DNA from 3 places in the Nonomuraea sp. NPDC049695 genome. Region 1 is predicted to be linked to each of the others. Evidence: riboswitches for the same ligand, from Rfam matches in the RefSeq annotation. Region 1 holds a riboswitch; each other region holds the start of a gene.
What was found. Region 1 has a riboswitch for cyclic di-AMP ahead of AB0J64_RS04865 (C40 family peptidase). Riboswitches for the same ligand answer to the same signal wherever they lie in the genome.
Positions count from the first base shown of each region.

Region 1 (2,192 bases):
TTCGCCGCGGCGGCCTCCGGCGACGCCGTGGCCCGCTCGGTGGTGGAGGCCGAGGGCCGCCGCATCGGCGGGCTGCTGGTGGCGGTCGCGGCGGTGCTGGACCCGGAGGTGATCGTGCTCAGCGGCGGCGTGGGCCGCAACCTCGACCTCCTGGGCGCGGCCATCGAGACCCGGATCGCCGAGCTCGGCCCGCTGCGGCCGGCGGTGGTGGCCAGCACGCTGGGCGACAGCGGCGTCCTGCTGGGCGCGGTCGCCCACGCCAGGACCCGCGCCTGGGACCTCATCTTCGACGCCCGCCTGCCCTGAGGCACGGCTCAGGGCAGGCGGGCGCTTCCTACAGAGTCGCCTTGAACGTGGCGGGCGCCGGGGCGCTGCGCTGCTCCTTGAGCCTGGCCCACAGGCGTACGCCCTTGGGGTCGGGACGGACGGCGCCCACGAAGGATTCCCTGCGCCAGTCGCTCAGGCGCTCTTCCTTGACCACGTCACCCGTGTGCGGCGAGTGGACCATGTAGCCGGGCCGGGAGATCATCCCGACGTGCCCGAGGCCGTGGAAGAAGACGAGATCGCCGGGCTTGAGGTCCTTCCAGGCGATCTTCTTGGCGAACGCGCCGTACTGTTCGGCGGCGGTGCGGGGGAGCTCGATCCCCCCGTGCTCGTACGCCCGGAGCATGAGCCCGGAGCAGTCGTACCCGCTCGGGCTGGCGCCGCCCCACACGTACGGTGTGCCGCGCTTGCTCATGGCGAAGTCGACAGCGATCTTCCAGGCGGGTTTCGGCGCCTGCTGTTCCCGGATGCGTTTGATCTCGGCGCCGGTCAGTGTGGTGGGGTCGGTCAGAGTGGTGGGGTCTTCCTTGGGGGAAGCCTGGGCAGGGGTGGCCAGGAGGAGTCCGGCGGCGCCCACCGCCAGGGCAATGGCAATGCGAGACAGGGGTCTGTCCTTCCATGCGGCCGGCCGGGTTAGCTGACGGGCTCGGGCCTGGAAGTAGCCCTACGGCGGTGGGTGCCGATTCGCCCCAGGGGGGAGGTGGGTCCCCGGCTCCACGCAACCGCTGCGTGGATTAGGCCCGACGGACTCTAACGAAACGGTCAAAGAACCGCAATACGCACAAAACGGACGTCCGAGAAATGAGATGGAGTGTTCGTCAGTCGAGACGACGCGGTAAGGTACGGCCCATGGAGTCGCGTAACATCCGTCTGGCAGTCATCCCCGGCGATGGCATCGGCACCGAGGTCGTGGCCGAGGGCCTCAAGGTCCTGGAGGCAGTGGGCACGAAGATCGAGCCCACGCACTACGACCTGGGAGCCGCACGCTACCACCGCACCGGCGAGACCCTGCCCGACGCGGTGCTGGAGGAGCTGCGCGGCTACGACGCGATCCTCCTCGGCGCCGTGGGCGACCCCAGCGTCCCGCCGGGCATCCTCGAGCGCGACCTGCTGCTCAAGCTGCGCTTCGAGTTCGACCACTACGTCAACCTGCGCCCGGTCAAGCTGTTCCCCGGCGTGGAGACCCCGCTGGCCGACACGCCTGCCGAGGACATCGACATGATCGTCGTCCGCGAGGGCACCGAGGGCCTCTACGCGGGCACCGGCGGCGCCATGCGGCGCGGCACACCGTACGAGATCGCCACGCAGGAGTCGCTCAACACCGCCTACGGCGTCGAGCGCGTCGTGCGGTACGCGTTCGAGAAGGCCAAGTCGCGCCCCCGCAAGAAGCTGACGCTCGTCCACAAGACCAACGTGCTCACCTACGCCGGCGACCTGTGGCAGCGCACGGTCAACCGCGTGGCGGAGGAGTTCCCCGAGGTCACGACCGACTACTGCCACATCGACGCGGCCTCGATGTTCTTCGTGAGCCAGCCCGAGCGGTTCGACGTGATCGTCACCGACAACCTGTTCGGTGACATCATCACCGACCTCGGCGCGGCCATCGCCGGCGGCATCGGCCTGGCCGCCAGCGGCAACATCAACCCCGAGCGGACCGCGCCCAGCATGTTCGAGCCGGTGCACGGCAGCGCGCCCGACATCGCCGGCCAGGGCAAGGCCGACCCGACCGCGACCATCCTGTCCGTCGCCATGCTCCTCGACCACCTCGGCCGGCACGCCGAGGCGGCCAAGGTCGAGCAGGCGGTGGCCGAGGACATCGTCGAGCGGCTGGCCGGCTGGGCCGGCCGTACCACGCACGAGATCGGTGA
Region 1 is NZ_JBFANV010000004.1:6,271-8,462, reverse strand. Features, by position in the region: gene AB0J64_RS04870 (ROK family transcriptional regulator) at 1-306, shown strand, start outside; gene AB0J64_RS04865 (C40 family peptidase) at 335-901, opposite strand; cyclic di-AMP (ydaO/yuaA leader) riboswitch at 932-1,075, opposite strand; gene AB0J64_RS04860 (3-isopropylmalate dehydrogenase) at 1,174-2,192, shown strand, end outside.

Region 2 (2,192 bases), on a different contig from region 1:
TGCCCGCTCTGCCCGTCGTCGGACACGCGGTCGTCGGAGATCCCGGCGTACGACTACGACGTGGTGGTGTTCGAGAACCGATTCCCCTCCTTCTCCGGAAATTTCGGTACCTATCAGGACGTGGGCGGGTTGAGCGAGGTCCGTCCTGGGGTGGGGAGGTGCGAGGTGGTCTGTTTCACCTCTGAGCACTCGTCCTCCTTCTCCAGGCTCTCCGACGACCAGGTCGAGCTCGTCATGGAGGCGTGGGCCGACCGTACGGCCGAGCTGTCCGGGATCGAGGGCGTGGAGCAGGTGTTCTGCTTCGAGAACCGGGGCGAGGAGATCGGCATCACACTCGCCCACCCGCACGGCCAGATCTACGCCTACCCGTACGTCACGCCCAGGACCAAGCTCCAGCTCGACGCCGCCAGGCGCTACACGAAGGGCAATCTGTTCGCCGACGTGCTGGCCGCAGAGCGGGCCGAGGGGACGCGGGTGGTGGCCGCCAACGAGCTGTGGACGGCCTTCGTGCCCGCCGCCGCGCGCTGGCCGTACGAGGTGCACATCTACCCGCACCGGCAGGTGCCCGACCTGGCCGCGCTGTCGGAGGAGGAGCGCTCGGCGTTCGCACCGCTCTACACCTCGGTGCTGCGGGCCTTCGACGGCCTGTTCGGCGTCGTGATGCCGTACATCTCGGCCTGGCATCAGGCGCCCGTGCGGCGGGACCGCGATCTCGCGTACCTGCACCTCGAGCTGTTCAGCATCAGACGGGCGCCGGGCAAGCTCAAGTTCCTGGCCGGGTCGGAGTCGGCCATGGGAGCTTTCGTGAACGACGTGCTGCCGGAGGAGGCCGCGCGTATGCTTCGATCACAAGTAGATCACTATTAGATTGCTAGTTAGGGTCGCATTACTCGTGATCTACCACTAACATCCCTTTTGCACCGGTTGTCACGACCGTTGCGCGCCTAATCCCGGGCGTGTCGCCCGGGAGCCGGGGACCCATCTAGTTCTGGGGTGAGTCCGACCACGTGTCGGTAGGGCATCTCCGCGCCCGAACCCGTCAGCTAACCCGGCCGGCAGAGGGAGAGGAACATTCCACGTGGCGGCTGCGTCCCCGGTGTCCCCCGTGACTCTTGCCATCGGTCTCATCACCGCCGCCGCCGTCGCCTTCCTCCCGGCGACCGCGGCGTCGGCGGCCCCCAAGCCGTCGGAGACCCAGCTTCGCGCCCAGCTCAAGCAGCTCAACAGCAAGGTCGACAAGCTCATCGAGACGTACAACCTCAAGCGCGTCGAGCTGGCCAAGGCGCAGCAGGCCGCCAAGGCCGCCAAGGAGCGCCTGACTGTCGCGGAGCAGACGCTGGCCGCGGCCGAGCAGCGGGTCGCCGACATCGCCAGCATGCGTTACCAGAGCCACGACCCCTCGGTGCCGGCCGTCCTGCTCTCCGCCGACGGTGGCGGCGTGGCCCTGCTGGAGCAGCTCACGGCCGAGCAGCAGGCCGTCGTGCAGGGGGTGGCCAAGGCCCGGGACGACAAGAAGAGCGCCTCCGACCAGGCCGCCGCGCTCACCGCACAGATCAGCGCGGACGCGAAGCAGGTGTCCGCGCAGCGCGATGAGGCCCAGGACGTCATCGACGACATCCAGAAGAAGCTCCAGGACCTGGTGCCGTTCGGTCCTGGCCGCAGTGCGAACGGCAGCTGGGCGCCGGAGCTCCCCACGGGGTCGGACAACATCACGGCCCGTACGCGGCTGATGAAGGGGGAGGTGGCGAAGGCCTTCAAGCTGCCGTACGAGGTGGGCTGCTTCCGCTCGGGCTCCAGCGGCGAGCACCCGCTGGGACGGGCCTGCGACTTCATGATGAGCACCGGCGGCACGACGCCCTCGGCCGCCAACAACGCCCTGGGCGACCGCATCGCGGCGTGGGCGCTGGAGAACAAGGACAAGCTCGGCGTCAAGTACGTGATCTGGAAGCAGCGCATCAACATGGGCTCGGGCTGGCGGGCCATGGCGGACCGCGGCAGTATCACCGAGAACCACTACGACCACGTGCACATCTCCATGAACTGAACTCGGTCGGGCCGCCTCCAGATAAGGTCAACCCCCATGAACGACTCTCGGACACCCCCGCCGCTCACCGGCGACGAGCGGACCGTACTGAACAACTGGCTCGAGTGGCACCGTGCCACCCTGGCCTTCAAGTGCGCCGGTCTGTCGG
Region 2 is NZ_JBFANV010000053.1:66,699-68,890, forward strand. Features, by position in the region: gene galT (galactose-1-phosphate uridylyltransferase) at 1-867, shown strand, start outside; cyclic di-AMP (ydaO/yuaA leader) riboswitch at 932-1,072, shown strand; gene AB0J64_RS35650 (hypothetical protein) at 1,106-2,044, shown strand; gene AB0J64_RS35655 (DinB family protein) at 2,081-2,192, shown strand, end outside.
Region 2: linked by a shared signal. The riboswitch ahead of AB0J64_RS35650 (hypothetical protein) and the one ahead of AB0J64_RS04865 (C40 family peptidase) in region 1 are both predicted to bind cyclic di-AMP.

Region 3 (2,192 bases), on a different contig from region 1:
GGTCGCCGTCGGCCAGCGCGGCCAGCCCGTCGATCCTGCCCACCCCGGCCAGCCTGGCGGCCTCCGCGGCGGAGCCGGGAACGACGATCAGCGGTCGTACCGGCCGGCCGAGCACGCCCGATACCCGCTGTGCTGCCGCGTCGGCCCGGCGCGCGAGCTCGCTGAGCTCCCCTTCCGGAGCGTGGTGGCCGACGACGACGGAGCGCGCTCCGTGGACCAGGACCGCACCGTCACGCCACAGGTGGCGGGCCTCCTGCGGGAGGTTCGGCGCATCAGGGGTGGGGGCGGCGGAGGGAGCGAGGGCGAGGATCGCGATGGAGGCCACCGCGACCCGACGACTCATCCACCCCGACACGACGCCCGATCGTAGTCGGCCCACGGGAGACTTCAGTACAAAAGAACGAGCCCCGCCCGAAACGAGTTCGGGCGGGGGCTCGGTCAGCTGCCGGGACGGACGGCGCCGACGAAGGACGCCTTGCGCCATCTGCTCAGCTTGTCGATGCGTACCCGTTCGCCTGTCCGCGGCGAGTGGACCATCTTGCCCTTGCCGACGTACATGCCCACGTGGCCGAGCCCGCTGAAGAACATCAGGTCGCCCGGCTGGAGGTGCCGCCAGGAGATCTTGTTCTTGATGCGGACGAACTGGCTGCTCGCCACGCGCGGGATCTTCACGCCGGCCTTCTTCCAGGCGTACTGGACGAGGCCGGAGCAGTCAAACGAACCAGGGCCTGTGCCTCCGTACCGGTACGGATCACCGATCTGGTGCTTGGCCACGGCGACGGCCTTGCGGGCCTTGGACTTCTGCCGGGCGATCTTGACCGCCCTGAGCGTCGCGACTCTGGCCGACGTCGAGGTGCGGGCGGCCGTGACCGCCTTGGCCGTCGAAGCGGACGTGTTCGTCGCCGCCCGAGCCGTTGGGGCATGGAGGACCAGACCTCCGGCCGTCACGGTCATCGAGAGCGCTACGCCACTCAGGGCAAGGCGGGACAGACGGGGGTTATGCGGGGACGTAGACAGGATTTCTCCTTGTGACTTCCACGAACGCCTACCGGGTTAGCTGACGGGTTCGGGCCTGGAAGTAGCCCTACGGCGCGATTTCGCGCCGATTCACCCCTGATCCCTGGGGAACTGGGATCGCTGGGTCCCCGGCTCCGTGCCTCCTGGCTGCACGGATTCGGCAGGTCACCGCCCGATCAAGGATTCACATGGGGATGTGGGGCGGTGGCCGGCGGATCTTGAGCTGTCTCGCTTGCAAGCGGGACGACGCCAGAAGGTACGCGCAACCGTCAAAAATCGGCAAAGCGAGACATGGCCTGTAAAGATCAGATAAAGGGGGCTGTAAGGCGAAAAGCCCCTGCTGAAAGGCCAGGTTCCGTTATCGGAATGTGACACTGCTCACATTTGCTTTCACCCTGTTGTGTCAGGTCTCAAATGTCGCGTTTGTCACACTGGGATGGGAACGTTCCAAGAAGGATCTCCGGCAACGCCGGAGTCGTGGAAAGGGCGACTACGGGCGGACAGCGCCCACGAGGCCGCTGCCGTAAGAGGAGAGCTTGACGACCTTGACCACGTCCCCGGTCTGAGGCGCGTGGACGATCTGCCCGTTGCCGGCGTAAATGCTGACGTGGCCCAGTCCGTTGCTGAAGATGAGGTCGCCGGGCTGGAGGTCGTTCAAGGAGACCTTGCGGCTGGCCCCCCACGCCCACTGCTGCCACGTCGTACGCGGCAGCGACACGCCACCGGCGCGCCACGCCGCCTGGGTCAGGCCCGAGCAGTCCCAGCCGTTCGGTCCGGTGCCGCCGAAGACGTACGGCTTGCCGACCTGGGCGTAGGCGAATCGCAGGACGGCGGCGGCGTTGCCGGAGGCGGGGCCCGTGTACTTGATGCCGACGCTGCGTGGATTGCCGGGATTGTAGGCGTTCAGCTTGTCCAGCAGCTTCTTCTGCTGGCTGATCAGCTTCATGACCTCCGAGCGTTCCTTCTCGACGCCGTCCCGCTCCCTGTCGGCCGCCTCCAGCGCCTGCTCCGCCTTGTCGCGCTCCGCCTTCAGCCCGCGGTTCTCGCGATCGAACGCGGCCAGCTTCGCCGCCTCCTCCTTCGAGATCTGCCCGGCCAGTGTCAGCCCCGTCAGCAGGGCCGAGGGGTCGTCCGTGCTGATCAGGCCGGGCAAGGAGGTCGGGTCGGTGCCGAGC
Region 3 is NZ_JBFANV010000013.1:18,904-21,095, forward strand. Features, by position in the region: gene AB0J64_RS14280 (hypothetical protein) at 1-343, opposite strand, end outside; gene AB0J64_RS14285 (C40 family peptidase) at 439-954, opposite strand; cyclic di-AMP (ydaO/yuaA leader) riboswitch at 1,028-1,190, opposite strand; gene AB0J64_RS14290 (NlpC/P60 family protein) at 1,508-2,192, opposite strand, start outside.
Region 3: linked by a shared signal. The riboswitch ahead of AB0J64_RS14285 (C40 family peptidase) and the one ahead of AB0J64_RS04865 (C40 family peptidase) in region 1 are both predicted to bind cyclic di-AMP.